4 regions of the Actinomadura sp. 1N219 genome follow, and region 2 is predicted to be linked to each of the others. Evidence: predicted binding sites of a transcription regulator. Region 2 holds the regulator's gene; each other region holds the start of a gene.
The links. The regulator LexA, encoded in region 2, represses DNA repair genes until DNA is damaged. The targets are predictions, from matches to a motif close to TCGAACANNTGTTCGA.
Positions count from the first base shown of each region.

Region 1 (7,491 bases), on a different contig from region 2:
CCCCGGCCGAGGTGAGCACGTTCCCTTCGTCGGTGTACAGGACGGCCGCGTCCACCCGCACCCCGGGGAACATCGCGGCGAACCGGTCGCACGACATCCAGTGCGTGGTGGCGCGGCGCCCCTCCAGCAGCCCGGCCGCCGCGAGCACGAACGCGCCCGTGCAGATCGAGGCGATCCGCGCGCCGCGCCGCGCCGCCTCCGCCAGCGCCGCCGGGACCGGGCCCTCGCCTGGGCGGGTCTCGTCCAGCGTGTGGGACGCCGGGACGATCACGGTGCCGGCGGCGGCGACCGCGTCCAGGCCGTGGGCGACCGTCACCGCGAAGTCCGCGTCGGTCGCGACCTCGCCCGGCTCCACCGCGCACGACACCACCTCGTACAGCGGCGCGCCCGCGGCGGAGCGGGCCTGCCCGAACAGCTGGTGGACCAGGCCCAGCTCCAGCGGCAGGACCCCGTCGCGCACCAGCACCGCCACCCGATGCCGCACCACGATCATGGCCCGATCCTGACACATCTCGGCCGACCGGCCACTCGTGGGCGTCCCGCCGCCGCGGCAGCATCGGACACGCAGCACATCGGAAGGAGACAGCCATGAACGTCCTGTGGGTCTTCGCGCACCCCGAGGGCCGCTCCCTCAACGGGGTCCTGCGCGACCGCGGCGCCGCGACCCTCGCGCGCCTGGGCCACCGCGTCCGCCACTCCGACCTGTACGCGATGGAGTGGAACCCGGTCGTCGGGCCCGCCGACTTCGGCCACGACCCCCGCGACCGGCTCGTCGTCGGCGCCGCGTCCGAGCGCGCCCACGCCGCCGGCGCCCTGGCCCCCGACATCCGCGCCGAACAGGACAAGATCGCCTGGGCGGACGCGCTGGTCGTGCAGTTCCCGCTGTGGTGGTTCGGGATGCCCGCCATCCTCAAGGGCTGGTTCGACCGCGTCTTCGTCCAGGGGTTCGCGTTCGGCGTCACCGACGACCGCGGCCGCACCCAGCGCTACGGCGCCGGCGGCCTGGCCGGGCGCCGCGCCCTGGTCGTCACCACCGCCGGCGCCCGCCCCACCGGCCTGGGCCCCCGCGGCGTCCACGGCGACGCCGAGGACGTCCTGTTCCCCCTGCTGCACGGCACGCTGTTCTACACCGGCATGGACGTCCTGCCGCCGCTGGTCGTCCCCTCCGCCGACCGCGCCGGGCCCGCCGACACCGCGGCCGCCGCGGCCGCGCTCGACGAGCGGCTGCGCGACCTGCCCACCGCCGCGCCCATCCCGTACCGGACCGAGTCGGGCGGCGACTACGACGACGACCTCGTCCTGCGCCCCGCCCTGGCCCCCGGCCGCACCGGCCTCACCGTCCACCGCAGGGCCCCCGCGTCCCGGACGAACGCCGCCCGCCCCTCCCCGAGGCGGGGCACGGACCGGGCGAGGTCAGCGTCGGCGGGCCGTGATGATCCAGGCACGCGAGTCGAAGCACACCCCGCTGCCGGTGTCGTGCGCGGCGAGGGCGGCGCGCAGCCGCGCGCGTGCGTGCTCGACCGTCGCGGCGTCCAGGCCGGCGAGCACGTCGTCGTCCCAGAGGCGGAGCACGTTGTCGAAGGCGGCGGCGCTGCCGGGGCCGTAGTAGACGGGTTCGTGCACGTCGGTGAAGGCGACGTCCGCGAAGCCCGCCGCGGCCAGGACGCCCCCGGCGACGGCCGGGTCGGCGAGTGAGAACGGGTCCGGCCCGCCGGCGGCAGGGGCGGCGGGCGCGGTGCCGGGCCGGCGGATCACGGAGGCCCACTCATTGCGGTCGCGGCTTTGCCAGACCAGCAGCGCCAGACGCGCCGCAGGGCGCAGCGCGCGCCCGATATTGGCGAACGCGGCGACCGGGTCGTCGAAGAACATCGTCCCGAACCTGCTGATGCACAGGTCGAAACCCGCCGGCGGGAACGGATGCACCTGCGCGTCCGCCAGCTCGTAGGTGACGTTGGACAGTCCCTGGTCGCCGCTGAGCCGGCGGGCCCGCTCGAGCATCCGCGCGGACGTGTCGACGCCCACCGCGCTTCCCTCGACGGCGGCGCGGGCCGCCTCCCGCGTGGACTGGCCCGTCCCGCAGCCGATGTCGAGCACACGGTCGCCCGAGCCGACGCGGGCCGCGGCGCGGAAGAGCTCGTTGTGCCGCCGCAACTCCGCGTCGTAGTCGAACAGGCCGGCGCGATCGGACGCCACCGTCATCAACTCCTCTCACCCGTCATTCGGAAAGGTGATCGGTCATGCCGCCACGCTAAGCCGGGATGGCGATGCTCAGGCGCGCTCCCGTCCGGTTCGCCCGGCCGCGCGGACGCCCGCGCGGGCGTCCGCGCGGCCCGTGTGCAGGTAGCGCGCGCGGCCCTCGCCGTCATCTCCCAGGAACGCGACGGGCCCGCGGCCGGGCTCGGCGGGCAGCAGGGAGTCCCCGCGCCAGCCGAGCAGCTCCGTCCGGTACGGCTCGGCGCCGGCCTGCACCGCCAGGCCGAGGGGGACGTGGTCGAGCCACAGCCGCCCCCGCTCGTCCTCGCTCACCGTGGTCTCGCTCGTGCTCGACCGGTAGACGCCCGCGCAGCGCCGGGCGTCCGGGCGCGCCGTGGGGTCCGGGACGGGCTCGGCGGGCGTCCCGACGACCCTGCCGAGGATCTCCCTCATCAGCGGCCTGCGGTCGCCGCCGTTGGTGAGGACCGCCACGGACACGTCGCGGCCGGGGTCGACCCGCAGGACCGCCGACTGCCCGATGGTGTTGCCGTTGTGGCCGAACACCGGGCCGCCCGGCAGGTCGTAGAGCTCCCAGCCCAGGCCCCAGGCCGTCCCCCAGCCGATGTCGGGCAGGACGACCTGCGGCTCCCGCATGGCCCGCAGGCCCTCGTCGGCGAGATGCGCCCGGGCGAAGGCCAGCAGGTCGCGGGGGGTCATGGCGAGCATCGACCCGGCGGGCGCCTCCGAGCGCGCCATCGCCCACACCGGGACGGGCCGCCCGCCCAGGTGCCCCACCGCCGCGCGGTGCAGGATCGCCTCGTACGGATCGCTCGCCGCGTGCGTCATGCCCAGGGGCGTGAACAGGTGGTCGCGCATGCACCGGTCGAACGGCTCGCCCCGCACGACCTCCACGATCCGCCCGAGGACGCAGTAGCCCGCGTTGCAGTAGGAGAACATCTCCCCGGGCTCGAAGATCTGCGGCACTCCCGCCAGCAAATCCACGTACTTCTCCAGGCAGTCGTCCCCCTTGCCCGTGTCGGTGAACAGGTCCCCCTCGAACCCGGCCGTGTGGCACAGCAGCTGCCGGACGGTCGCCTCCCGGAACCCGGGAAGGTACTCCCCGGCCGGCGCGTCGAGCTCCACCAGCCCCTCCGCGACGAGGCCCATCACCAGCGTCGCCGTCAGGACCTTGGTGACTGACCCGATCTGGAACACCGAGTCGACCGTCGCCTCCACCCCCGTCGCCGTGCTCAGCACCCCCGCCGCGGCCTCGACCACCCGCCCCCCGGCGCCGACGGCGACCGCCGCCCCCGGCACCCCGTGCTCCTCCGCCAGCCCCGGCAGCCGCTCCCGCAGCCACCCCTCGACCTCATCGATCTCCATCGTCACCCGCCCCACCGTAGACGGCCGCAACGGCGCCATTTTCCGTTCACCGCGGCGTCCGCCAGTCCGCCCAGGTGAGTGCCGTCAAAGGAGGGAGAGCTGCCTTGGGGGATCGGGCGGCGGTGGCGGTGGGGATGGGGGATCGGGGCGGTGTGCGGCACGGTCGCCGATGCCGTAGCGGGCGGCCAGGTCGCGGACGCGGCGGGAGATGTCGTCCTGGTACTCGCGCGGCGCGTAGGCGCCCGCCCCGTACAGGCGCGCGTAGGGGACGATCAGCTCCGGGTGGTGCGCGCGCAGCCACGCCATGAACCATTCCCGGGCGCCGGGACGCAGGTGCAGCGTGATCGCCGACACCCAGGTCGCGCCGGCCTCGGCGATCTGCCGGACGGCCGCGTCCAGCTGCGCGGGCGAGTCCGACAGGTGGGGGAGGACCGGGCCCATCAGGACGCCGCAGCCGATGCCCGCCTCGTTCAGCGCCGTGCACACCGCGAGCCGACGGCGCGGCGGCGGGGTGCCCGGCTCCGCCAGCCGCCACAGGTCCGGGTCGACCGACCCGACCGACACCGCCGCGCTCACCGCCGCGCGCCCGGCCGCCTCCCGCAGGATCGGCAGGTCGCGCAGGATCAGCGACCCCTTGGTCAGGACGGAGAACGGGTTCGCGGCGTCCCGCAGCGCGGTCAGGATGCCCGGCATCAGCCGGTAGCGGCCCTCGGCGCGCTGGTAGCAGTCGACGTTGGCGCCCAGCGCGATGTGCTCGCCCCGCCACCGCGGCGACGCCAGCTCCGCCCGGACCCGCTCGGCCGCGTTTACCTTCACCACGATCCGCGAGTCGAAGTCGGCGCCCGCGTCCATGTCCAGGTATTCGTGGGTTTTGCGGGCGAAGCAGTACACGCAGGCGTGGGAGCAGCCTCGGTAGGGGTTGATCGTCCAGCGGAACGGCATGCGGGACGCCTCGGGCACCTTGTTCACGACCGTCCTGGCGCGGACCTCGTAGAAGGTCATGCCGCGGAACTCGGGGGTGTCGAACGTGCGGGCCACCGCCCGCCGCTCGATCAGCGGCGGCTCCGGGCCCGGGTCGCCGTCCAGCCGCAGATGATCCCAGCGCACACCCCACCCACTTTCGAACGTCTGAGCGATCAGCGTCCGGCCAGTATGGAACGTGTGTTCGATGATCGCAACGCGGAGGTCGGGCGAAACGGGACGGGTGGGCATTACACGGGCATCCGCGTTCCGTACGCAGCACCGCGACGGGTAGGTGACAATGGGCCGCTATGGCAACGCGACTGAGGATCCGGATCACGGCGGCCCTCGCGGCGGGAACGGCGGCGTGCGCGCTGGCCGGCTGCGGCATCCCCGCGCTCGGCGGCGAGAGCGGCGACCGCGGCCCCGTCACCGCCGGCGCCGAGGCCGAATGCACCGCCGTCCCCGCGCCCGGCGACGGCGGCCGGACGCGGCAGCTGCGCGCCATGTGGATCGCCACCGTCGCCGGCATCGACTGGCCCAAGGACACCGCCGACCCCGCCGCCGAGCAGCGCGAGCAGTTCACCCGGCTCCTCGACACCGCCGCCGCGATGAACATGAACGCCGTGTTCGTGCAGATCCGCCCCAACTCCGACGCGTTCTACCCCTCCCCGTACGAGCCGTGGTCGCAGTGGATCACCGGCACGCAGGGCAAGGACCCCGGCTACGACGTCCTCGCCTTCATGATCAAAGAGGCGCACGCCCGGAACCTGGAGTTCCACGCCTGGTTCAACCCCTACCGCGTGTCCCGCCAGGACGACCTGAAGAAGCTCTCGCCCAAGAGCCCCGCCCGGCAGCACCCCGACTGGGTCCGCAAGTACGGGACCGGCCTGTGGTACGACCCGGGCATCCCGCAGGTCCGCGACCTGGCCACCAGAGCCGTGATGGACGTCGTCGCCAAGTACGACATCGACGCCGTCCACTTCGACGACTACTTCTACCCCTACCCCGAGGGCGGCGAGTTCCCCGACCAGGCCACCTACAAGACCCACGGCGGCGGCATGGACAAGGGCGACTGGCGCCGCAAGAACGTCGACACCCTCGTCCAGACCCTGTCCGGGAAGATCCACGACAAGAAGCCGTGGGTGCGGTTCGGGATCAGCCCGTTCGGCGTGTGGCGCAACAAGACCACCGACCCGCGCGGGTCCGGCACCCGCGCGCTGCAGAGTTACGACGACATCTACGCCGACACCCGCACCTGGATCAAGAAGGGGTGGATCGACTACGTCACCCCGCAGCTGTACTGGCCGATCGGCGACCCCCGCGCCGACTACGCCGAGCTCGCCGGCTGGTGGGCCCGCCAGGTCGAGGGCACCGACGTGCAGCTCACCATCGGGCAGGGCGCCTACCGCGTCGGCAAGGACGCCGCCTGGAAGGACCCCGCCGAGCTGTCCAAGCACCTCACCCTCAACGCCAAGCACCCGGAGATCCGCGGCGACGTGTACTTCAGCGCCTCCGACATCGTCTCCAACCGCCGCGGGTTCGCCGCCCGGCTGCGCGAGGACCACTACCCCCGCCCCGCCATCCCGCCCGTCCCCGCCGGCCGTGGCGGGAAGGCGCCGCCGCCCGTCCAGGACACCGCCGCCGTCCCCGCCGACGGCACCGGCAAGGGCGGCAAGGGTGTGAAGGGCGTGAAGGTGACCTGGCGGCCGTCGGAGGGCGCCACCTCCTACGCCGTCTACCGCGTGGACGGCGAACGCCCCGGCTGCGCCCCCGTCGACCCCGAGCGCCTCATCGCCAACGTCCGCGGCGGCGGCATCGTCGACCCCGGCGCCAAGCCCGGCCGCGCCTACACCTACTACGTCACCGCGCTGGACCGCCTCCACCACCAGAGCGCCCCCGGGCGCGGCGCAACCGTCACACCGCCCCAGGGATAACGATCATGCTCCGCGGGGAGAATCCAGACACCTGACCCCCGGAGGTATGAGCATGGCGCTGTCGATGGAGGAGCAGCGGATCCTCACGCAGATCGAGGTCCGCCTGAGCGAGGACGAACCGCGGCTGGCCCATCGCCTCGCACGGCTCGGCGCACCCCGCCGCCGCGCCCGCACCGTCGTCCTCGCCGCGGCCGCCGCCATCGTCGTCCTCGCCGCGATCGGCGCCGCGATCGCCGCGGCCGTACTCTGACACCGCCGTAACACGGCCGGGCCCCGCAGTCTCGCGCGGCGCCCGCGCCGGTCCCGGGACGGCCGTGCGCGCCCCCGGCCGCCCGCAGGCGCGCGAACGCCGATGCCCCGGCGAGGACCTCCTCGCCGGGGCATCGGCGTTCAAGCCGGTGTGGTGGTCGCCTCACGGCGAAAGGCACAACGAAGCTCCAGCCCGGACCGCATGGGACCGGCGGTATTCCCCGAAGGCGTCAGGTAGAGCCCGGGGGACACATGCCACACCGACCCGTCCACTGTAACGGCTCCCCGCGGGTGCTCCTCCACCGCGTCCCCGATGTCCCGATCACCTCACCCCCGGGTGAGGCTTGCCTGAGCCCGTGCACCCCGCCCGCGCCGGACGCGTCCCCGACTGTGACCGCACGCTCGCAGCACCGGGGGAACGGCGGCCAGGGGACGGCCGCCGGCCCGGTGGAGACCGGTACGGAAGAGACCGGCACAGAGGGGAGAAGCGACAGTGACCACCACGGGGACCGGAACCAGGCGACCCGCCGACGCGGCCGCCGCCCGCGGCGGGGGCCGCGACACGCTCCACCGCACCGCCGCCACCGACCTGCCCGACGACACCGAACCCACCGAACCCACCGAAGCTGCAGACACCGCCGCCGACACCCGGGCACGGGCGTCGCCGCCAGCGCGGGCACAGGCCCGGCCGCCAGCGCGGGTGCGGGCCTCACCGCCGGCCTCACCGGGGGCGCTGGCACCGCCGCGGACGACGATGCGGATGCGGACG
Region 1 covers NZ_JBIRAY010000005.1:98,472-105,962, reverse strand. The annotation lists gene ACH35V_RS17940 (GlxA family transcriptional regulator) at 1-493, opposite strand, end outside; partial or broken gene ACH35V_RS17935 (NAD(P)H-dependent oxidoreductase) at 589-1,209, shown strand; gene ACH35V_RS17930 (class I SAM-dependent methyltransferase) at 1,414-2,193, opposite strand; gene ACH35V_RS17925 (serine hydrolase domain-containing protein) at 2,269-3,576, opposite strand; gene ACH35V_RS17920 (Rv2578c family radical SAM protein) at 3,661-4,683, opposite strand; gene ACH35V_RS17915 (family 10 glycosylhydrolase) at 4,848-6,473, shown strand; gene ACH35V_RS17910 (DUF3040 domain-containing protein) at 6,520-6,723, shown strand; partial or broken gene ACH35V_RS17905 (ATP-binding protein) at 6,975-7,491, shown strand, end outside.
Region 1: the regulator LexA is predicted to act here: its motif matches at 4,730-4,745, upstream of ACH35V_RS17920 (Rv2578c family radical SAM protein).

Region 2 (7,491 bases):
GCAAGTGGCCCGAGCGCGTCCTGCTGATGCAGCGCAACTGGATCGGCCGCTCCACCGGCGCCGACGTCGACTTCGCCATCGAGGGACGGGACGAGCCCGTCGCCGTCTACACCACCCGGCCCGACACCCTGTTCGGCGCGACGTTCATGGTCGTCGCCGCCGACGCCGCGCTGGCCGACGAGATCTGCGCGCCCGACCAGCGGGCCGCGTTCGAGGCGTACCGCGACGAGGTCTCCCGGGAGAGCGAGATCGAGCGGCTGTCCGCCGAACGGGAGAAGACCGGCGTGTTCCTGGGCCGCTACGCGGTCAACCCGGTCAACGGCGAGCGCCTGCCGATCTGGGCGTCCGACTACGTCCTGGCCGAATACGGCCACGGCGCGATCATGGCCGTCCCGGCGCACGACCAGCGCGACCTGGACTTCGCGCTGAAGTTCGGCCTGCCCGTGCGCGTCGTCGTCCAGACCGGCCTGCCCGACCCGGCCGAGACCGGCGCCGCCACGCCCGGCGACGGCGAGATCGTCAACTCCGGGCCGATCGACGGGCTGACGAAGGCCGACGCCATCGCCCGCATCATCGAGATCCTGGCGGAGCGCGGCACCGGCCGCGCGGCGGTGAACTTCCGGCTGCGCGACTGGCTGGTGTCCCGGCAGCGGTTCTGGGGCTGCCCGATCCCGATCGTCCACTGCGAGTCGTGCGGCGAGGTCCCCGTCCCGGACGACCAGCTGCCGGTGACGCTGCCCGAGGGCCTGCGCGGCGCCGACCTGGCCCCCAGGGGCACGTCGCCGCTGGCCGCCGCGTCCGACTGGGTGAACGTCGAATGCCCCAAGTGCGGCGGCCCGGCCAAGCGCGACACCGACACGATGGACACGTTCGTCGACTCGTCCTGGTACTACTACCGCTACTGCTCGCCCGGCTACGAGGGCGGCCCGTTCGACATCGACCAGGTCCGCCGCTGGATGCCGGTCGACCAGTACACGGGCGGCGTCGAGCACGCCATCCTGCACCTGCTGTACAGCCGGTTCTTCACCAAGGTGCTGCACGACATGGGCATGGTCGAGTTCACCGAGCCGTTCCGGCGGCTGCTGAACCAGGGCCAGGTGATCAACCAGGGCAAGGCGATGTCGAAGACGCTGGGCAACGGCGTCGACCTGGGCGAGCAGATCGCCGAGTTCGGGGTGGACGTCGTCCGGCTGGCGGTCCTGTTCTCCGGGCCGCCGGAGGACGACATCGACTGGGCGGACGTGTCACCGCGCGGCATGTCGAAGTTCCTGGCCCGCGTGCACCGCATCGCCGCCGAGGTCGCGTCCGCCCCGGGCGCGGACCCGGCGTCCGGCGACCCGGCCCTGCGCCGCGCCACCGCCCGGACGGTCCACGAGGCCACCGCCCTGATCGAGACGCAGCGGTTCAACGTGGCCATCGCGCGGGTCATGGAGCTGGTCACCGCGACCCGCAAGGCCATCGACTCCGGCCCCGGCGCCGCCGACCCCGCCGTCCGCGAGGCCGCCGAGGCCATGACGGTCGTGCTGTCGCTGTTCGCGCCCTACACCGCCGACGAGGCGTGGGAGCTGCTGGGACGGACCGCGCCGGTCATCAGCGCCGGCTGGCCGTCCGCCGATCCGGCCCTGCTGGTGGAGGAGTCGGTGACGTGCGTCGTCCAGGTCGCCGGCAAGGTCCGCGACCGGCTGGAGGTGGCGCCGGGAATCGCCGAGGCCGACCTGGAGCGCCTGGCGCTGGCGTCCCCGAAGATCCAGGATGCCCTGTCCGGCGCCGACATCGCCAAGATCATCGTCCGCGCCCCCAAGATCGTCAACATCGTCCCCAAGCGCTGACACCCTCGCCCGTCAGTCCCGCCGTCCGTCAGTCCCGCCGCCCCGGTCCGGTCGTCCGTCAGGCGGTCGTCTATCAGGCCCGTTGCCTGTCAGGCCCGCCGCCCCGGCCCGTCGCCCGGGCACGTCGTCCGTCAGGCCTGCCGTCCGGGCCCGTCGTCCGGGCCCGTCGTCCGTCAAGCCCGTCGTCTGTCAGGCCGGTCGTTTGTCAGGCCCGTCGTCCCGGGTCTGGCGTCCGTCAGGCCCGTCGTTTGTCAGGCCGGTCGTTTGTCAGGCCTGCCGCTCCGGGGCTGGCGGCCGCGAACCCTCTCGACCCGTGCAGAGCGCAGGGCGGCGTTTCAGTAGTGGCACGGCAGGCTTCTGCGACGGTCTGACGGATGTCCGGTTTGGCGGCGCCGCTGGGGGGCGCCTGATTAGCTGAGGGCCGCCTGATTAGCGGAGACGCTCGTCGTCCGGGGCGTTGATCCCTGCGGTCTGCCGACCGGGGTGCCGTTCAGCGGTGAGTGCGCCGGGGTCGTTCGCGGCGACCCGCTGGTGTCCGGTCTGACGGCCCGCCAGAGGCGGGGACGGGGACGGGGACGGGGACGTGCGGAAGCGGCCGTCGTCCGGGCCATGATGTGGCGGAGCGCGTGTCTCGTGCGGGGCGGGCGCGCGGCCCCGGGGTTGCGGGGCCGCGCGGGTGTCACATCTTGCGGAGGACCGCTACGACGCGTCCTAGCACCGTCGCCTCGTCGCCGGGGATCGGCTCGTACGCGGGGTTCTGCGGCTGCAGCCAGATATGGCCGTCCTCCCGGCGCTTGAACGTCTTCACCGTCGCCTCGCCGTCGATCATGGCGGCCACGATGTCGCCCTGCTCGGCCACCGGCTGCTGCCGGACGACGACCCAGTCACCGTCCGCGATCGCGGCGTCGATCATCGAGTCGCCGGTGACCTTCAGCAGGAAGTGGGTGCCCTCGCCGACGAGCTGCTTCGGCAGCGTGAACACGTCCTCGACGGCCTCCTCGGCGAGGATCGGCCCACCTGCGGCGATCCGTCCGACCAGCGGCACGTACGCGGGCGCGGGCTGCGACGACGCGGGCTGCCCTCCGGCGGCCTCGTAGGCCTCCTCGTCAGTCCGCACCGGCGTGGCGCCCGGCACTCGCACCTCGACCGCGCGGGGACGATTGGGGTCGCGGCGCAGGAAACCCTTGCGCTGCAGCGCCCGGAGCTGGTGCGACACGCTGGAGGTGCTGGTCAGCCCGACGGCTTCGCCGATCTCGCGCATCGAGGGCGGGTACCCACGGCGCTGGACCGAGTCGCGGATCACCTCCAGCACCATGCGCTGCCGTTGCGTCAGCCCCGTCTCGTCCATGGGGCCGTCTGGCAGCTCCCGGACCTTGCTCATCGCTCGTCGCCTCCCGGCGCCTCGATCGGTCACTCCTTGTCATGGAACCTATCGCGTCGGAGCCCAATGATCAAACAATTGTTCGAAGTGGTGCTCGCTTTTTGTCGGCGCCTCCTGGTAGAACATCGTACAGGCGTTCGATCGAAAATGTATTCGACGTCGAGGAGGGGAGAGATGTCGGGTTCACCCCAGAGTGACCGGGTCCCGATCCGCCTGACCCGCCGCGGGCGCGTGGTCCTGGTCCTGTTCGCCGCGACCGTCACGCTCATAAGCCTGTGGCTGACGGTGGGGCCCGGTGCCATGGCTGGCGGCCGCGAGGCCCATGACGACCCGTCCAAGCCCGCCAGAACCGTCGTCGTCGAACGTGGCGACACTCTCTGGAACATCGCAGCGGACACCGACCCGGGAAGTGACCCACGCGTCGTCGTCCAACGCATCATTGATCTCAACGGCCTAGGCGGCGATCCCACCGTCCAGCCAGGCCAGGAGCTCCGCCTCCCCGCCCGCTGAACCACCGCCCGCCCGAGACATGTGCCGGAGACGCCGATCGTGACGGGCACGCCTGTTCCCCGACTCGGCAGGTGACCGCCCTGGACCGTCGAACGCACCCTCTGTCCGGGCGCGCGTGGGCGCGCGAGAGCTTGGTCGCCATGGCGCGGCCGGTTTCGAGTGCCGACGACATCGAGCGGCTCGCCTCACCCGCGGAGGCCGTCCTGACGCCGGACGGGGACGCGGGGTGTCGGACGGGTCGCGGAGTGTCGGACGGGTCGCCTCGACCAACATGCCCGACTCGGCGTTGGCCGTCGTGGGATGGGCGGGGTGTGGCGGCGGTGTGCGGCGGCGGGTCTCCTGCCTTCGCCAGGTCGGCCACGGCGTCGGCGGCGAGTGATCGCGGTTCGGGTGGCGGGCCGTGTGCGAATCGGTGGCAGCGCCTATGGGCTGAGGGTGATGTGAGGGGGTGCGTGGCCGCATCGCGGTTTGGTGGCGGGGGCCAAGGAAGCGCGAGCGGTGCGGCGCCTGTGGGTCCTCATCGGGCGGACGGGCTCGTACGTCGGCGGCGGTGGGGATGTGGGGTGTGGCGGTGTCGGGAGCGGGTGATTTGGGGGGTGAGCTTGCGTTCTGTGAGCGACGGCGACTCCGGGTGACGACACGCCCGGGAGGAAATCTTGGAGGACGGAGCTGACCTGGACGTACGCGGCGGATGTGATCCACGAGGCGTGAGATCAGGTTGCGTACGCCTGCGGCGAGTCGTACCGTTGGACCACAACATCTAGTAGTCACACCGATGTACTTCACCCATATATGGAACTGTTCAGCGGTGTGAAGCGTTATCGTCAGGGGAGGGATGTAACGTGCACTGCCCGTTCTGTCGCAACCCTGACACCAAAGTGATCGACAGCCGTGCGACCGACGACGGGGGCGCAATTCGGCGCCGCCGGTCGTGCGCGGAATGCGGCAGGCGATTCACGACGCAGGAGAATGTGCTCGTGATGGTGGCCAAGCGCAGCGGCGTCACCGAGCCGTTCTCCAGGGAAAAGATCATCGCCGGTGTGCGCAGGGCCTGCCAGGGCCGTCCGGTCGACGAGGATGCGCTCGCGAAGCTGGGTCAGCGGGTCGAAGAGGAGATCAGATCCTCCGGCTCCGCGGAAATCCCCTCGCACGAGATAGGCCTCGCGATCTTGGGGCCGCTCGGCGAGCTTGATGAGGTCGCCTATCTGCGATTCGCCTCGGTCTACCGGAGCTTCGAGTCGCTGGACGACTTCGCCAAGGAGATCGAAACACTGCGGAAGGCCGGTTTCTCGGGGGAGTCCGGCCCGCCTCGGTAGGGCGGGTTCCGGAAACACATCAGCACATGTAAGAGCGTTTCCGCGCGGGGCATGCCCCGTGCGGTGGCGGGGTTGTTCCTGAACAGGGCCCGGCGGGTGGGCCCGAGAGGGGGAAGGTCATGACGGAGACGGTGAGCGGCTCGGCGGCACGGCGCGGCAAGGGGGGCCGCAAGGGGCTGAAGGTCGAGCGCATTTTCACCACGCCCGGCGTGCATCCGTACGATGAGCTGCGCTGGGAACGTCGTGACGTCGTCATGACCAACTGGCGCGACGGCTCGGTCAACTTCGAGCAGCGCGGTGTCGAGTTCCCCGACTTCTGGTCGCTGAACGCGGTCAACATCGTCACGTCCAAGTACTTCCGCGGCGCGGTCGGCACGCCGCAGCGCGAATGGAGCCTGAAGCAGCTGGTCGACCGCGTCGTCCGCATGTACACGGACACGGCCCTCAAGGAGGGCTATTTCGCCACCGAGCAGGACGCCGAGATCTTCGACCACGAGCTGAAGTACGCGCTCGTCCACCAGCTCTTCAGCTTCAACTCGCCGGTCTGGTTCAACGTCGGCACCAAGTCGCCGCAGCAGGTTTCGGCGTGTTTCATCCTGTCGGTGGACGACACGATGGAGTCGATTCTCGACTGGTACAAGGAAGAGGGCGTCATCTTCAAGGGCGGGTCCGGCGCCGGCCTGAACCTGTCGCGCATCCGGTCCAGCAGGGAGCTGCTGTCGTCCGGCGGCACGGCCAGCGGACCCGTGTCGTTCATGCGCGGCGCCGACGCGTCCGCCGGGACGATCAAGTCGGGCGGCGCGACGCGGCGGGCCGCGAAGATGGTCGTGCTGGACGTCGACCACCCCGACATCGGGGAGTTCATCGAGACCAAGGCGCGCGAGGAGAACAAGATCCGCGCGCTGCGGGACGCCGGGTTCGACATGGACCTCGGCGGCAAGGACATCGGCAGCGTCCAGTACCAGAACGCCAACAACTCCGTCCGCGTGTCGGACGAGTTCATGCACGCCGTCGAGTCGGACGGCGAGTTCGGCCTGCGCGCCCGGATGACCGGCGAGGTCGTCGACACCGTCAAGGCCAAGGACCTGTTCCGGCTGATGGCGAAGGCCGCCTGGGAGTGCGCCGACCCCGGCATCCAGTACGACGACACGATCAACGACTGGCACACCAACCCCGAGACCGGCCGCATCACCGCGAGCAACCCGTGCTCCGAGTACATGAGCCTGGACAACTCGTCCTGCAACCTCGCGAGCATCAACCTGCTGAAGTTCCTCACGGACGACGGGACGTTCGACGTCCGGCGGTTCGTCAAGCTCACCGAGCTGATCATCACGGCGATGGACGTGTCGATCACCTTCGCCGACTTCCCGACGGAGAAGATCGCGGAGACGACCCGCGACTACCGGCAGCTCGGCATCGGCTACGCCAACCTCGGCGCGCTGCTGATGGCGTCCGGGCACGCCTACGACTCCGAGGGCGGACGGGCGCTCGCCGCGGCGATCACGTCGCTGATGACGGGCGTCGCCTACCGCCGGTCCGCGGAGATGGCGGGCGTCGTCGGCCCGTACGCGGGCTACGCGCGCAACGCCGAGGGGCACAAGCGCGTCATGCGCAAGCACGCCGCCGCCAACGACGGCATCCGCACGCTGGACGCGATCGACAAGGAGATCCACGCGGCCGCGGCGAAGCAGTGGCAGGAGTGCCTGAAGGTCGGCGAGAAGAACGGCTACCGCAACGCCCAGTCCTCGCTGCTCGCCCCGACGGGGACGATCGGGCTGATGATGGACTGCGACACCACCGGCATCGAGCCGGACCTCGCGCTGATGAAGTTCAAGAAGCTCGTCGGCGGCGGGTCCATGCAGATCGTCAACCACACGGTGCCGCGGGCGCTGGAGAAGCTCGGCTACCAGCAGGAGCAGATCGAGGCGATCGTCGAGTACATCGCCGAGCACGGCCACGTCGTCGACGCCCCCGGCCTGCGCACCACGCACTACGAGGTGTTCGACTGCGCGATGGGCGAGCGGGCGATCAGCCCGATGGGGCACGTCCGGATGATGGCGGCCGTCCAGCCGTTCCTGTCCGGCGCGATCTCCAAGACGGTGAACATGCCGGAGCAGGCCACCGTCGAGGACATCGAGAAGGTGTACTTCGAGGGGTGGCGGCTCGGCCTGAAGGCCCTGGCGATCTACCGCGACAACTGCAAGGTCGGCCAGCCGCTGTCCGCCGCCGGGAAGAAGGAGGCGGTCAAGGAGGCGCCGGCGGAGGCCGCGGGGGCGACGCGTCCGGTCCGCAGGCGGCTGCCGAAGCAGCGTCCGGCGACCGTCACGCGCTTCTCCGTCGCGGGCGCCGAGGGCTACATGACCGCGTCGTCCTACCCGGACGACGGCGTCGGCGAGGTGTTCCTCAAGCTCGGCAAGCAGGGCTCGACCCTCGCCGGTGTGATGGACGCCTTCTC
Region 2 covers NZ_JBIRAY010000008.1:30,708-38,198, forward strand. The annotation lists gene leuS (leucine--tRNA ligase) at 1-1,829, shown strand, start outside; gene lexA (transcriptional repressor LexA) at 2,509-3,210, opposite strand; gene ACH35V_RS23780 (LysM peptidoglycan-binding domain-containing protein) at 3,385-3,720, shown strand; gene nrdR (transcriptional regulator NrdR) at 4,563-5,036, shown strand; gene ACH35V_RS23790 (vitamin B12-dependent ribonucleotide reductase) at 5,156-7,491, shown strand, end outside.

Region 3 (7,491 bases), on a different contig from region 2:
CCCGCGGCGCCGGCGAGGCCGTGCTGGACGAGCTGTCCTCCTCCGCCGCGAAGGTCGCCTACGCGCGCCGCTTCTACAACGACGCCGTCGCCCAGGCCCGGATCGCGCGCCGCAAGCCCCTCATCCGGATCCTGCCGCTCGCCGGCCGCGCGCCGCTCCCGGACTTCTTCGAGATCGACGACGACCCGCCCGGCATCTGAGGCGCAGCCCCGCCCGGCGTCCGAGCCCGGGATTTGAGCGGTTCCAGCCCATTGGACCGTACCGCTGCCGGGGGCGGGCGCACCCGGCCGTGTTCGCTACCCTCTGGCAGACCGTCCAAGGGAGGGGCACATCGTGCGATCCGTTTGGGGCACCACCGGCCGGCGCCGGACGGCGGCGTGGCTCGGCGTCCTCGCCGTCGCGGGGGCCGTCCTGCCGGCCTGCTCTGACTCCGGCGACCCCACGTCGGCGCCGCCGCCGCGCAGCACCGGCGGACCGGCGGAGTCCGGGACGCCCGCACCCGCGACGCACCCGTTCACCGGCGGCACGAAGGGCGTGACCAACCCCGTCCTCGCCGTCAAGATCGAGAACACCCGGCCCGCGTTCCCGCAGAGCGGGGTGTCGGCCGCCGACATCGTGTACGTCGAGCAGGTCGAGGGCGGCGAGACGCGGCTGATGGCGGTGTACTCGTCCCGGCTGCCGAAGCGGGTCGGGCCCGTCCGCAGCGCCCGCATCTCCGACCTGCACATCCTGCCGCAGTTCGGCCGGCCCGCCTTCGCGTTCTCCGGCGTCCAGAGCAAGATGAAGAAGTACGTCCGCAAGTCGCCCGCGTACGAGGTCTCCCAGGAGAAGGCGGGCGGCGCCTACTACCGGTTCGGCGGCAAGCCCGCCCCGTACAACCTGTACGCCGACCCGAAGGCCCTGCTCAAGCGGGCGCCGAAGGCCACGCCGCCGCAGGACGTCGGCTTCCGCTTCGGGGACGCCCCGGCGGCGGGCGGCAAGCCGGTCAAGTCGTTCAACGCCAGGTGGCCGTCCGCGAGGATGGGGTTCACCTGGTCGGCCAGGCACAAGCGGTGGCTCGCGAGCTGGGGCGGCAGCCCGAGCCGCGCGGCCGAGGGCGGGCGGCTCGGCGGGAAGACGGTCGTCGTCCAGTACGCCAAGACCACCCGGTCGAAGTTCCACGACTTCCTCGGCAGCTACACCCCGCTGATCGACACTACCGGCACCGGGCGCGCGGTCGTCCTGCGCGACGGGAAGGCCTACAACTCCAAGTGGTCCCGGACGTCCGAGGACGAGGGCACCACGTTCACCACCGAGGCGGGCGAGCCGATGAACTTCGCGCCCGGCCAGGTCTGGGTGGTCCTCGTCAACGACGGCAAGCCCTACACCCCGTAAGCGCCTTCCCTCCGAGCAGGGAATATCATGGAAGGTGACTTATCGCCCGTCACGTGAGGAATGCCCGTGCCCACTTCCACTCCCGTCCCTGAGAACGCCGCGCCCGAGACCGGGACCGCCCGCGTCAAGCGCGGTATGGCGGAGATGCTCAAGGGAGGCGTGATCATGGACGTCGTCACGCCCGACCAGGCGAAGATCGCCGAAGACGCGGGCGCGGTCGCCGTCATGGCCCTGGAGCGGGTCCCCGCCGACATCCGCGCCGAGGGCGGCATCTCCCGGATGAGCGACCCCGACATGATCGACGGGATCATCTCCGCGGTGTCCGTCCCGGTGATGGCCAAGGCCCGCATCGGCCACTTCGTGGAGGCGCGGGTGCTGCAGGCGCTCGGCGTCGACTACGTCGACGAGTCCGAGGTGCTCACGCCCGCCGACTACGACAACCACATCGACAAGTGGGCGTTCACCGTCCCGTTCGTCTGCGGCGCCACCAACCTCGGCGAGGCGCTGCGCCGCATCACCGAGGGCGCGGCGATGATCCGCTCCAAGGGCGAGGCCGGCACCGGCGACGTCTCCAACGCCACCACCCACATGCGCAAGATCCGGCAGGAGATCCGGCGGCTCCAGAACCTCCCCGAGGACGAGCTGTTCGTCGCCGCCAAGGAGCTCCAGGCCCCCTACGAGCTGGTCAAGGAGGTCGCGGAGGCCGGGAAGCTGCCCGTCGTGCTGTTCACCGCCGGCGGCATCGCCACCCCCGCCGACGCGGCCATGATGATGCAGCTCGGCGCCGAGGGCGTCTTCGTCGGCTCCGGGATCTTCAAGTCCGGCAACCCGGCCCAGCGCGCCGAGGCGATCGTGAAGGCCACCACCTTCCACGACGACCCCGGCGTCATCGCCAAGGTGTCCCGCGGACTCGGCGAGGCCATGGTCGGCATCAGCGCCGCCTCCCTCGGCGAGGACCAGAAGTTCGCCGGCCGCGGCTGGTAAACGGGCGCCCCCACTCCACAGCGCGCCCTTACAGGGTTTACGCTGGCGGCGCGGCCGGTCAAAGAGGCTTTCCCGGGGGGCTGGGGGCGTCCCCCGGAACGGAAGGTTCCTCGGGCGGCGCCCGGCCGCGGGAGGGGAGAGCATGGCTTGGTCGGTCGCGCTGGCGTGCGCGAGCGCGGGTGAGCCCGCCGAGGTGTTCCGGCCGGGCCTCGTGCCCGATCCGGACGCCGCCGCGGAGATCGCCCGCGGCCTCTACCCGGCGGACACCCTCATGGAGACCGGCGACACCGTCCTGGACTTCGCGCTCTGGCCGTACGAGGACGAGCTGTTCGTCGGGGCGTTCGAGCGGGCGCTGCTGCTGTGCGACCGGCGGCTGTTCTGCCTGGACGACGACGCCCGCCGGATCGCCGACACCGCCGCGGCCGCGCTGCCCGACTCCTGCTGCGGGGTCCTCGTCCTGCACACGGTGATCCGCGGCTGCTGGTTCCGCTGGTACGAGTACGGCGAGCTGCGCCGCGACGTGTTCGTCACCGCCGAGGACGGCGTCGTCGTCAACCTGGGCGAACGGCTCCCCGCCGAGCGGCCGTTCTGGCGGGCCATCGACGCGGGCGCCCCCGACGTGCCGCTGCCGTTCGACCCCGAGGAGTTCGGGCTCGCGCTCGCCGAGGCGCACATGTTCGGCCGCGGCATCGCCGACCGCGGCAAGGACGGCTTCCTGCCGCTGGAGCTCCCGCTCCGCCGCTTCAAACACGCCTGACCGGCGCCCGCCCTGGGCGGGCGCGCCAGGGGCCTGGGGAAGACGCGCCAGGTCATACGGCGTTGTACGGAACGTCCAAAGGCTGCTCGACCCCCGGAAGGTTCTTCGTGACTGCTGTGCCGACGATCGGTGTCCTCGCCCTGCAAGGCGACGTGCGCGAGCACGCGCACGCGCTGGAGGCGTCCGGGGCGCGCGCCCTCACCGTGCGCCGTCCCGACGAGCTGGAGCGGGTCGACGGGCTCGTCCTGCCCGGCGGAGAGTCCACCACGATGTGGCGGCTGGCGCGCTCGTTCGACCTGCTGGAACCGCTGCGCAAGCGGGTCGAGGCCGGGATGCCCGCCTACGGCTCCTGCGCCGGCATGATCATGCTGGCGGACCGGATCCGGGACGGCGCCGCCGGCCAGGAGACCGTCGGCGGGATCGACATGACCGTCCGCCGCAACGCCTTCGGACGCCAGGTCGACTCGTTCGAGTCCGACGTCGTGCTGACCGGTATGGGGGACACGCCGTACCACGCCGTTTTCATCCGCGCGCCCTGGGTGGAGTCCACCGGGGACGCCGTCGAGGTGCTCGGACGCGCCGAGGGGGGCCCGAACGCCGGTAGGATCGTCGCCGTCCGCCAGGGGCGCCTCGTGGCGACCGCGTTCCACCCGGAGTTGACAGGCGATTTCCGCGTGCACCACTACTTCGCCGATCTGGTGCGCCGGACGACAGAGGAGGAATGACAGAATGTCCGGCCATTCCAAATGGGCGACGACCAAGCACAAGAAGGCGGCCCTCGACGCCAAGCGGGGCAAGCTCTTCGCCAAGCTCATCAAGAACATCGAGGTGGCGGCCCGGACCGGCGGCGGCGATCCCGACGCCAACCCGACCCTCTACGACGCCATCTACAAGGCGAAGAAGAACTCGGTCCCCAACGACAACATCGAGCGCGCCCGCAAGCGCGGCGCCGGCGAGGAGGCCGGCGGCGCCGACTGGCAGAACATCACCTACGAGGGCTACGCGCCCGGCGGTGTGGCCGTTCTGATCGAGTGCCTGACCGACAACCGCAACCGGGCCGCCTCCGAGGTCCGCGTCGCGCTCACCCGCAACGGCGGCTCCCTCGCCGACCCGGGCTCGGTCTCCTACATGTTCAACCGCAAGGGCGTGGTGATCGTCCCCAAGTCCGGCACCAGCGAGGACGACGTGATGATGGCCGTCCTGGACGCGGGCGCCGAGGAGGTCAACGAGCTCGACGAGGAGAACTTCGAGGTCGTCAGCGAGGCCGGCGACCTGGTCTCGGTCCGCACCGCCCTGGTGGACGCCGGGATCGACTACGACTCGGCGGAGAGCAAGTTCCTGCCGAGCGTGACCGTCCCCCTCGACGAGGACAACGCCAAGAGGGTCTTCCGCCTCCTCGACGCGCTGGAGGACTCCGACGACGTCCAGGACGTCTACGCCAACTTCGACGTCAGCGACGAGGTGCTCGCCACACTGGACTAGCCGCGCGGGCGTCACCGGGAGGGCATACGGTCGGGATCATGGAGATCCGCGCGCTCAGGCCGGACGAGTTCGACGGCGTCCGCGACATCCGGGCCCGCGCCTTCGGGCCGGTGCCGGACGAGGCGTGGCGGCAGCGCATCCGGCGCGCTCAGCCGACGCTGGAGGCCGGACGGAACTTCGCCGGGTTCGACCGCGGCGAGATCATCGCCACCGGCACGCTGTACGACATGACGCAGTGGTGGCACGGGCGCGCCGTGTCCCTGGCGGGCGTCAGCGGGATCACGGTCGCGCCCGAGCAGCGCGGCCGGGGGGTGGGGCGCGAGCTGATGCTCGACCTGCTGGAGCGGGCCGCCGCCTTCGGCCATCCGCTGGCCGTGCTGTATCCCGCCACCACGACCCTCTACCGCTCGGTCGGCTGGGAGCACGCGGGCGCGGAGCACCACGTCGAGATCCCCACCGAGGCGCTGCGCACGGTCGCCGCCGGCCGCGTCCCCCTCCGCAGGGCCGGCCCGGACGACGCCGCCGAGGTCGCCGCCGTGATCGGCCGCGCCCACCGCGCGGCGCGGGACTGCGGGCCCGTCGGCTGGGACGAACCGATGTGGCGCTCGATGCTCGAATCCGGCGAGCACTTCTGCTACCTGGCCGAGGACGGGTTCCTGGCCTACCAGTGGAACGACACCGCCACCGGCCTGGAGGTGCTCCGGCTCGTGGCGTCCTCGGAGCGGACGCTGCGGGCGCTGTGGGCGCTCGTCGGGTCGGGGTCGTCCACCGCCGAGACCGTCCGGGCGTGCGTCGGGCCCTTCGACCCGGTGCTGTGGCTGCTCCGGGAACGCGAGACCGAGTACGTCCACCGCAGCCAGTGGATGCTGCGGCTGGTGGACGCTCCCGCCGCGATCGAGGCGCGCGGCTACCCGTCCGGAGTGACGGCCGGGGCGTCCCTGCTCATCGACGATCCGCAGCTTCCCGCGAACTCGGGCCACTGGCGGCTGGAGATCAAGGACGGCGAGGGACGCCTGGAGCGCGCCGCCGAGAACGCGGACGCCGTCCGGCTCGGCCCCCGCGGCCTCGCGGCGCTCTACGCGGGCGTCCCGGTCGCCACGCTCCGCCGCACCGGCCTCCTCCAGGGCGGGGACGCCGACGCCCTGTCACCCGCGTTCGCCGCCACACCTTTCACCCTCGACTACTTCTAGGGACACGCCCTGCTTCCCAAGGACACACCCTGGGCGCACGTGAACGGTGCATGCTGACTTGGTAGCGTGTTCGACCGAACAGATGATCGAAGGAGTGGCCGTGCGGGTGATGGGGGTGGACCCCGGGCTCACCCGGTGCGGGGTGGGGGTCGTCGAGGGCGACCCGGGCAAGCGGCTCCATCTGGTGCACGTGTCCGTCGTGCGGACCGCCCCCGACGACGACATCGCCCTGCGCCTGCTGGGCATCGAGACGGGCATCGAGTCGCTCATGGACGAGCTGAGCCCCGACGCCGTCGCCGTCGAGCGCGTGTTCTCCCAGCACAACGTCCGCACCGTGATGGGCACCGCGCAGGCCGCCGGGGTCGCGCTCCTGGTGGCGGCACGCCGCGGGCTGCCCGTCGCGCTGCACACCCCGAGCGAGGCCAAGGCCGCCGTCACCGGGAACGGCCGCGCCGACAAGGCCCAGGTGACCAGGATGGTGACCCGGCTGCTGTCCCTGGACGCGCCGCCGAAGCCCGCGGACGCGGCGGACGCCCTCGCGCTCGCCATCTGCCACGTATGGCGCGGCGGCGCCCAGCAGCGCCTCGCGCACGCCCAGCGGTCGCGAATCGAGGAGGCGGCGCGGGCCGAGCGGGAACGCCTCGCCGCCCGGAGTAAAGGAGGAGCCAGCGAATGATCGCCTTCGTCAGCGGCAGGGTCGCCGCCGCAGGGCCCGACGGGGCGGTGATCGACGTGCACGGCTTCGGCCTGTCGGTGCAGTGCACCCCCGCCACGCTCGCGGGGCTGCGGGTCGGCGAGCAGGCGAAGGTGCCGACGTCGCTGGTCGTCCGCGAGGACTCCCTCACCCTGTTCGGCTTCGCCGACGACGACGAGCGATCCGTCTTCGAGCTGCTGCAGACGGCCAGCGGCGTCGGGCCGCGCCTCGCGCTGGCGATGCTCGCCGTGCACACCCCGAACTCGCTGCGCCGCGCCATGGCCACCGAGGACGTGACCGCCCTCACCCAGGTGCCCGGCATCGGCAAGAAGGGCGCGCAGCGCATCGTCCTGGAGCTGAGGGACCGCCTCGGCGGCCCGGTCGGGGACGGCGCCGCCGACGTCCGCGCGCCCGCCCGCGCCGAGCCGTGGCGCGAGCAGGTCCAGATGGGCCTCATCAATCTCGGCTGGTCCGCCAAGGACGCCGACGCCGCCGTGACCGCCGTCGCCGCCGACCTCGACGGCTCCGAGACGCCCCCCGTCGCGACCCTCCTTAGGTCCGCCCTGAAGAAGCTCAGCAAATGAGCGAACCCGAGCGGCTGGTGGCGGCGGACGCGGGCGGGCCAGAGGAGCAGGTGATCGAGGCCGCGCTCCGGCCCAAGAAGCTCGACGACTTCATCGGGCAGGAACGCGTCCGCGAGCAGCTCTCGCTGGTCCTGCACAGCGCGCTGCGGCGCGGCCGTACGCCCGACCACGTGCTGCTGTCCGGCGGCCCCGGCCTCGGCAAGACCACCCTCGCCATGATCATCGCGGCGGAGCTGGGGCAGCCGCTGCGGATCTCGTCCGGGCCCGCGATCGAGCGGGCCGGCGACCTCGCGGCGGTGCTGTCGACGCTCGCCGAGGGCGAGGTGCTGTTCCTGGACGAGATCCACCGCCTCGCGCGTCCCGCCGAGGAGATGCTCTACATGGCGATGGAGGACCTCCGCGTCGACGTCGTCGTCGGCAAGGGCC
Region 3 covers NZ_JBIRAY010000021.1:57,405-64,895, reverse strand. The annotation lists gene ACH35V_RS38850 (hypothetical protein) at 1-200, shown strand, start outside; gene ACH35V_RS38845 (DUF3048 domain-containing protein) at 334-1,374, shown strand; gene pdxS (pyridoxal 5'-phosphate synthase lyase subunit PdxS) at 1,435-2,358, shown strand; gene ACH35V_RS38835 (DUF6928 family protein) at 2,501-3,115, shown strand; gene pdxT (pyridoxal 5'-phosphate synthase glutaminase subunit PdxT) at 3,223-3,840, shown strand; gene ACH35V_RS38825 (YebC/PmpR family DNA-binding transcriptional regulator) at 3,845-4,597, shown strand; gene eis (enhanced intracellular survival protein Eis) at 4,636-5,787, shown strand; gene ruvC (crossover junction endodeoxyribonuclease RuvC) at 5,888-6,463, shown strand; gene ruvA (Holliday junction branch migration protein RuvA) at 6,460-7,065, shown strand; gene ruvB (Holliday junction branch migration DNA helicase RuvB) at 7,062-7,491, shown strand, end outside.
Region 3: the regulator LexA is predicted to act here: its motif matches at 5,862-5,877, upstream of ruvC (crossover junction endodeoxyribonuclease RuvC).

Region 4 (7,491 bases), on a different contig from region 2:
CGTCCGCGCGGCGGCGAACGGCGAGTCGCTGGTGTCGCCGTCCATCACCGTCCGGCTGCTGGAGCACCTGGCGAAGCCGCCCGCCGCGCCGCCCCCGCCGCGCGAGCCCCTCACCGACCGGGAGCTGGACGTCGTCCGCCTCGTCGCCCGCGGCCGGACGAACGACGAGATCGCGGCGGAGCTGTACGTGTCGCTGTCCACGGTCAAGACGCATCTCGGCAGCGTCCACCGCAAGCTCGCCACCCGGAACCGGGTCGAGACGGCCGCGTGGGCGTGGGAGTCGGGCCTCATGGCCTGACCCGGCCGCGGCGAACACGGACCGGTGGGCATGAGAGGGACGGACGGGAAAGGACAGGGCGCTGGCACCGGAGTCGCTGAACGGGCTGCCCACGGCGGTCGTCGCCGTCTGGGCGCTGTGCGCGGCCGGATGGTGCGTCGTCCTCGCCCGCCTGCGCGGCGGCGTGCACGGTCCTGCCCGCGGCCCCACCCTCTTCGCGCACACGATCACGCCGCCGGGCGTCGTCCTGACGTGCTCGCTGATCGGCTTCGGGTCGTTGTACGCGACGATCGCGCTGGCCGCCGAGTGGTGGGCGCTGCTGCTCGTCACCGGGTTCCGTCCCGAGCGGCTCCTCAGCACCGGCGGCCTCGGACGTCTCGCCGCCTGGGCGGCCCTCACCGCCGCCGCCACCTACCTCACGGCGCGGCTCGTCTTCCAAGTGTGACGATCGGCACGCGGGTGTGAAGATCCACACGCCTCCGGCCCGAACCGGCGGCGGGACGCGCAAGTCAAACGTACGTAGTATCCAAAGCAGCGAATCGCAAAGGCCGTCGGAGGTGAACCCATGCCGTGTGCGCTGTGCGGCGACATCATCCCGGCCGAGGTCACCCGATGCCCGGCATGCGGAGCATGGGCGCGGCGCCGCGACTTCCGCGCCGTCGGCGTGGCGGTGTTCATGCTGCTCGGCTTCAACGCCTTCGTCGCCCTCGGCTCCGGCATCAGCCTGCTCCGCCTCTCCCATCCGCTGCGCGGGGCCACGCACGACAACTACGACCCCGCCACCACCGGGAAGGTCCTCGCCCCCTACGCGGACGTGTTCGCCATCAGCGCGATCATGGCCGTCGTCACCGGGGTGCTGTACCTGACCTGGCTGTGGCGCGCGTACCGGCAGTCGCCGGGCCCGCACCGGCACCACCGCGCCTGGGTCCTGCTCGGCTGGCTCTGCCCCGTCGTCAACCTGTGGCTGCCGCCGCGGATGGTCTACGACATCTGGGTCAACAGTGGCCGGTACCGGACGGCCGAACGCCAGGCCGCGGGCCTCGTCGTCGCGGCCTGGTGGGTGTGCGCCCTCCTCGGGCTGCTGCTCGGCCGCGCGTTCACCCACGGCAGCGTCGACACCCTCGCCGACGCCCGCTTCGACGTCCACGTCGGCGTCGCGGCGGCCGCGTTCCAGGCGCTCGCCGCCACCCTGTGCATGGCCACGGTCTTCCAGATCACCCGGCTCCAGTGCCTGTCGGTGACGTCGTCGGCCCAGGCCCCCGGCGCGTGAGGGTCCGCTAGGACCCTGAGCTGCCCTGGCTCCTGTGCCACAGGCGGGCGGCGGGCGGACGCTTGACGGCCGCGCCCGCGTGCCCGATGTCGGAGTAGGGGGACATCGCGAACCCGGTCGGCTGGACGATCCTGCGGCCGACGGGACGGGCCGGCGGGGACGGGGCGGCCGTCGCGGCGCGGGCGGCGTCCGGGCCGCCGCGGCGCCACTCCTCGTGCAGGGCGTTCAGGTCCCAGCAGCCGTCCGCGATGATCGAGACGGCGCGGGCCCCGGCGCGGCGGACGCGCCCGCGCGCGACCAGGAGCCAGCAGCCGAAGATCGTCGCGGCGCATCGGTCCTGCACGGACTCGAAGAACGTGAGGTCGACGGGGCCGGTCGCGTCGTCCAGCGTGGCGAAGATCACCCGCTGGCCGGACCTGACCGCCGGGGTCTGCGTGGCGACCTTGACGCCCGCGACCAGCACTTCGCTCCCGGCGGGGCGGCCGGGCAGGTCGGCGGCGCGGACGACGCCGAGCCCGGCGAGCAGCCCGTCGTAGAAGGTGATGACGTGGCGGCTGACGTCCATACCGAGGATGTCCAGTTCGGCCTCGACCACCTCGGCGGGGGTCATCAGGGGCAGCTCGCCCGCGGGGATCTCCTCCTCCAGGCCGGGCAGCGTGCCGTCCTCGTGTCCCAGGGAGATCTGCCCCTCCATGACGTGCGCGGGACGGGTGTTCACACGTTCCAGGGCGCCCACGCGGCAGAGGAGGTCGCGGCGCGGGACGTCGTGGACGGCGTCGAACCCACCGGCCAGCACCAGCCGCTCGGTCGTCGGACGGGACACGCGGGCACGCCGCCAGAAGTCGCCCAGCGACGCGTACGGCCGGGCCGTCACGATCTTGGTGACCTCGCCGTCGGAGATGCCCTTGACCTCGCTCAACGCCACCCGGATCCCGGCCGGGCCGCCCGCTGCGACGGGCTCGGCATGCCACTCGGCGGACGACCGGTTGACGTCCAGCGGCAGGATCGGGACGCCGAAATGCCGCGCGTCGTCCAGGATGACGCGCTTGGGGTACAGACCGGGGTCGTGGGTGAGGACACCGGCGTAGAACGCGGCCGTGTGGTGCCGCTTCAGCCAGGCCGACTGGTAGGTGGGCAGCGCGAACGACGCGGCGTGCGCCTTGCAGAACCCGAACGCGCCGAACGCGGTCAGCATCCGCCAAACACGCTCGACGGACGCCTCGTCGTAGCCGCGCGCCAGCGCCATCTTGCGGAACCACGCGCCCACCACGGCCTGGCCCCGCTCGTGGTTGAGGCTCCGGCGCGCGGCCTCCGCCCGGGAGAGGCCGCAGCCGGTCATCACGTCGATGACGCGGAGCACCTGCTCGTGGAAGACGATCACGCCGAGGCTCTCCCGCAGCACCGGTTCGAGATCGGGATGCGGGTAGGCGGGCTCGCGGGTCCCGGCGCGGGCGTCCAGGAACGGCGTCACCATGTCGGAGTTCACCGGGCCGGGGCGGAACAGCGAGATGTCGAGGACGAGATCGTCCAGGTCGCGGGGCTGGAGCCGGCCGATCAGCTCGCGCTGGCCTGGCGACTCGATCTGGAAGCAGCCGAGCGTCCGGGACGTGCGGACCAGCTCGTACGTCGCGGGGTCGTCGCGCGGGACGTCCTCCAGCGCGATCGTCCGGCCGGTGAGCCGGGCGGCCTCCGCGACCGCGTGCGCCATCGCCGACTGCATCCGGACGCCGATGACGTCGAGCTTCAGCAGGCCCATCGCCTCGACGTCGTCCTTGTCGAACTGGCTCATCGGGAACCCGGCCGCGGCCCGCTCGACGGGCGTCCGGTCGCGCAGGGACGGGTTCGACAGCAGGACGCCGCACGGGTGCATGGCGATGTGGCGGGGCAGGCCGTCCAGGCGCTCGGCGATCCGGAACAGGACCTCCAGGCGCCCGCTCGCCAGGTTGCTCTGCCGCAGCTCGGGCAGGTCGTCCAGGGCCGCACGGATCTGGCTCGCCCTGATCTGCGGGAACGCCTTCGCGATCGCGTCGATCTCCAGCGGCGGGAGGCCGATGGCGTTGCCGACGTCGCGGAGCGCGCTGCGCGCCCGGTAGGTCTCCATCATCGACACGCAGGCGGTGCTCTCGGCGCCGAACCGGTCGAACAGCGCCTCGTACGCCTCCAGGCGGCGCGCGGACTCGACGTCCAGGTCGATGTCGGGGAGGCCGTCGCGGCTGTCGGCGAGGAACCGCTCCATGACGAGGTCGTGCCGCAGCGGGTCGAGGTCGCCGATGCCGAGCAGGTAGTTGACCAGGCTGCCCGCGCCCGAGCCGCGGATGGCGCAGCGGATGCCGCGCGACCTGATCAGCGCGGCGGCGTCCGCGACCGTGAGGAAGTAGGACGCCAGGCCCTTCCTGGCGATCACGCCGAGCTCGTCGTCCAGGCGCGCGGCGGCCTTTCGTGATCCTTCGAGGTTGCGGCGGGCCAGGCCGTCCGTGCAGCGGGCGGCGAGGCGGGCGTACGGGTCGCCTTCGATGACCGGGAGGTGGACGTCGTCCATGCCTAGGTCGTGGGCCGGGTCGAGGACGCAGCGTTCGGAGAGCCGCCGGGTGGCGGCGAGAAGCGCGTCCGCCTCGTCCGGGCCGCAGCTCAGCTCCGCGACGCGGCGCAGCTCCGGGACGGACTTCAGGTAGGCGTGCCCGGTGCGGTCGTCCAGGTGCCGCCGGTCGAGCGGGACGAGGCGGCGCGTCACGTCCAGGACCTGCGCGACCGGATGATCGGACGGCTCCAGATAGCGGACTGCGTTGCCCAGCACGGCGGGCACCCCGGCCTCGCGGGCGAGCGCGAGCATCCGGGCCGCCCGGTGCCCGTCGCCGCGATCATGGTGGTCGACGATCTCGACCACGGTCTCGGCCGCCGCGCGCCATTCCGCCAGCCGCGCCGCCGCCACGTCCGGGCGGCGGCCGGTGATCGCGCGTCCGACGTCGGACGCCGGGCCGAGCAGGACGACGAGGCCCTCCGCGTGCGCGCCGACCAGCTGCCGCGTGACCACGGGGTTCCCGCGCTCCCCCGCCGCGTGCGCCGCCGTCACCAGCCGGCACAGCGACCGCCACCCGGCCCGGCCCTCGGCGAGCACCACGATCCGTTCCTCGCCCGTGGACGCGACCCTGAGATCGGCGCCGACGACGGCCCCGATCCCCGCGTCCGCACATGACCGGACGTGACGGACGGCGCCGTACAGCCCGTCGCGGTCGGTCAGCGCGAGCGTCTCCATGCCGAGGCCCGCCGCGCGCTCGGCCAGCGCCGCGGGCGGCGCGACGCCGTACCGCAGCGAATAGCACGAGGCGACGTGAATGTGCACGTCAGTCCCATACCCGGGAAAGCAGCCAGCTGTCGGCGGCGACGTCCAGACGCAGCTCGTAGACGCCGATCTCCTTGTCCGGGGTCGCCTCGACCCGCCAGAACTCCCGCTCTCCGGTGGCCTCGCCGTCGGGATGCTGCTCCCGCCACCAGTCACGGGTCGTGACCCAGTGCTCCAGCACCCGCCGCACGGTGTAGAGCCGGCCACGCCAGACGAACCGGACAGGACGTCCATCGCTCACCCAGACGTCCACCGGGTCGCCGAACACGCGTGTCATCTGCCTCCCCCTCGCGCTCACCGCACGGGGGAAGTGCATGCGGGAATTCGAACAAACGTTCGCGTCCGAGTCTAGGGAAGCCGCCCGCGCGGGAGCAAGGTGAGGAGGACCTCAGCCGGATTCCGTCAGCAGAGCCGGGCGAGGCGGTCGGCGACCGTCGCGGCCTCGGTGACCTCGGCCATGCCGCCGCCTGGCCACAGGTAGTACCAGCCGTCGCCGCACGGGGTCGCGACGACCATGATCTGGCGCCGCGTCCGCGCGCCGGACACGCTCAGCAGGGACTCCTCGGGACCGGCGAGCCTCCAGGAGAGCCCCCGGGCCTCGACCTCGTGCGCTAGCGCCGCGAGGTGGCGCCTGCGCACCTCGGCGATCTCCCGCCCACCGACTACTGACACATCAGCCTGCCTCAGCCTGGTCCGAGGCGCCGGACGATGACCTTCGGCGACCGTCCGGCGACAATTGGTGACCGGCCCTCAGCATGACCCGAATCCGCGGGCTGCGCAGGGGATTTCCGGAGAGTGGGACGCCTGATTCCCGATCGGCCGGGGATGGTCTGGAGGGAGCGCCGCGACGCGCCGGGGCGGCATGCGCCAATCGCGCGAGGCCCGTTCCGGACGTTGGAACCCCGTCGCCCGTGCGGAGTACCCGTCCGTGATAGAAGCCTCTGAAAGGACGGGCGTCCACCCGCCCGCGTAAGCGCATAGAAGGAGCGAGCCGATGAGCGCCGTCCCCGCCGGCGACCCGTCAGGCCCCACAGACCCCGGCCCCGCAGACCCCGGCCCCGCAGACCCCGGCCCCGCAGACCCCGGCCCCGCAGACCCCGGCCCCGCGAACTCGGAGTCGCCCCCCGCCGACTCGGAGGCCCCCGCGCCCCCGCCCGCTCTGGCGGGGCTCCGCGAGCGCAAGAAGCAGCGGACCCGCGTCGCGCTCGTCGACGCGGCGTTAGAGCTGTTCGTGTCCCAGGGGTACGAGGCGACGACGATCGACGAGATCGTCGCGGCCGTGGAGGTGTCGCAGCGGACGTTCTTCCGCTACTTCGCCACCAAGGAGGACGTCGTCACGAGCTTCCTCGGCGAGCACGACCAGCTCCTCGCCGACGCCCTCGCCGCGCGCCCGCCCGGGGAGCGGCCGTTCGCCGCGCTGTACGAGTCGCTGCGCGTCGTGCTGCGGACGATCGCGGACGGCGACCCGGCCGACAGCGCCCGGTTCCGCCGCGTCCGGCAGGTGATCGAGGCGACGCCGTCGCTGATGGCGGCGCAGATGGCGCGGTACGGGGCGGCGACGGAGGCGCTGGCCGCCGAGATCGCGCGGCGCGAGGACGTGGACCCCGTCGAGGACCTGCGGCCCAGGATCGTCGTCGCGTTCTTCATGGCGGCGACCAAGGTCGCGTTCGAGGACTGCGCCCGGCTGGACATCTGGGAGCCCGCGACCGTCGCGGCTCGCGTGGAGGAGGCCGTCGCGCTCGTCGGCCGGACGATGCGCGACTGGGTTTGAGCCTCCCGGCGGTGGAATAGCCCGCGGGAAGGCCCGGTTGCCGAGATCAATCCCCGTCCGACCGGGGATCCCCGACCCGAGAGGCAGGAGAGCACGGCATGCGCGCGATCGTGATCACCGAGAACGGCGGCCCCGAGGTCCTGGCGCCGGCGGAGCGCCCCGATCCGGAGCCGGGGCCCGGCGAGGTGCTGATCGACGTGGCGGCGGCGGGCGTCAACTTCATCGACGTGTACTACCGGACGGGCGCGTACGCGCAGGACCTCCCGTACACGCCGGGCATCGAGGCGGCCGGGACGGTCGCGGCGGTCGGCGACGGCGTCCGGGAGTTCTCGGTGGGCGACCGCGTCGCGTCCAGCGACGTGAAGGGCGGCTACGCAGCGAAGGCCCTGGTCGCGGCGGACAGGCTCGTCCCCGTCCCGGACGGGGTCGGCCTGGAGGACGCGGCGGCCGCGATGCTGCAGGGCATGACCGCGCACTACCTGACGCGGTCGACGTACCCGATCAGGGAGGGCGACACCGTCCTCGTGCACGCCGCCGCCGGAGGGATGGGGCTGCTGCTCACCCAGGCGGCCAAGGCGCTCGGCGCCAGGGTGATCGGGACGGCGTCCACGCCGGAGAAGGAGAAGCTCGCGAAGGAGGCGGGCGCGGACGTCACGATGGGGTACGACGGCTTCGCCGACCGGGTCCGGGAGCTGACCGGCGGGGAGGGCGTCGCGGCCGTGTACGACGGCGTCGGCGCGCCGACGTTCGACGGGAGCCTGGCGAGCCTGCGGCTGCGCGGCGTCATGGCGCTGTACGGGGCGGCGGGCGGGAAGGTGCCGCCGTTCGACCCG
Region 4 covers NZ_JBIRAY010000007.1:8,135-15,625, forward strand. The annotation lists gene ACH35V_RS21950 (response regulator) at 1-298, shown strand, start outside; gene ACH35V_RS21955 (hypothetical protein) at 462-722, shown strand; gene ACH35V_RS21960 (DUF4328 domain-containing protein) at 843-1,547, shown strand; gene ACH35V_RS21965 (DNA polymerase III subunit alpha) at 1,555-4,887, opposite strand; gene ACH35V_RS21970 (DUF6504 family protein) at 4,889-5,164, opposite strand; gene ACH35V_RS21975 (hypothetical protein) at 5,290-5,559, opposite strand; gene ACH35V_RS21980 (TetR family transcriptional regulator) at 5,882-6,658, shown strand; gene ACH35V_RS21985 (quinone oxidoreductase family protein) at 6,757-7,491, shown strand, end outside.
Region 4: the regulator LexA is predicted to act here: its motif matches at 5,212-5,227, upstream of ACH35V_RS21970 (DUF6504 family protein).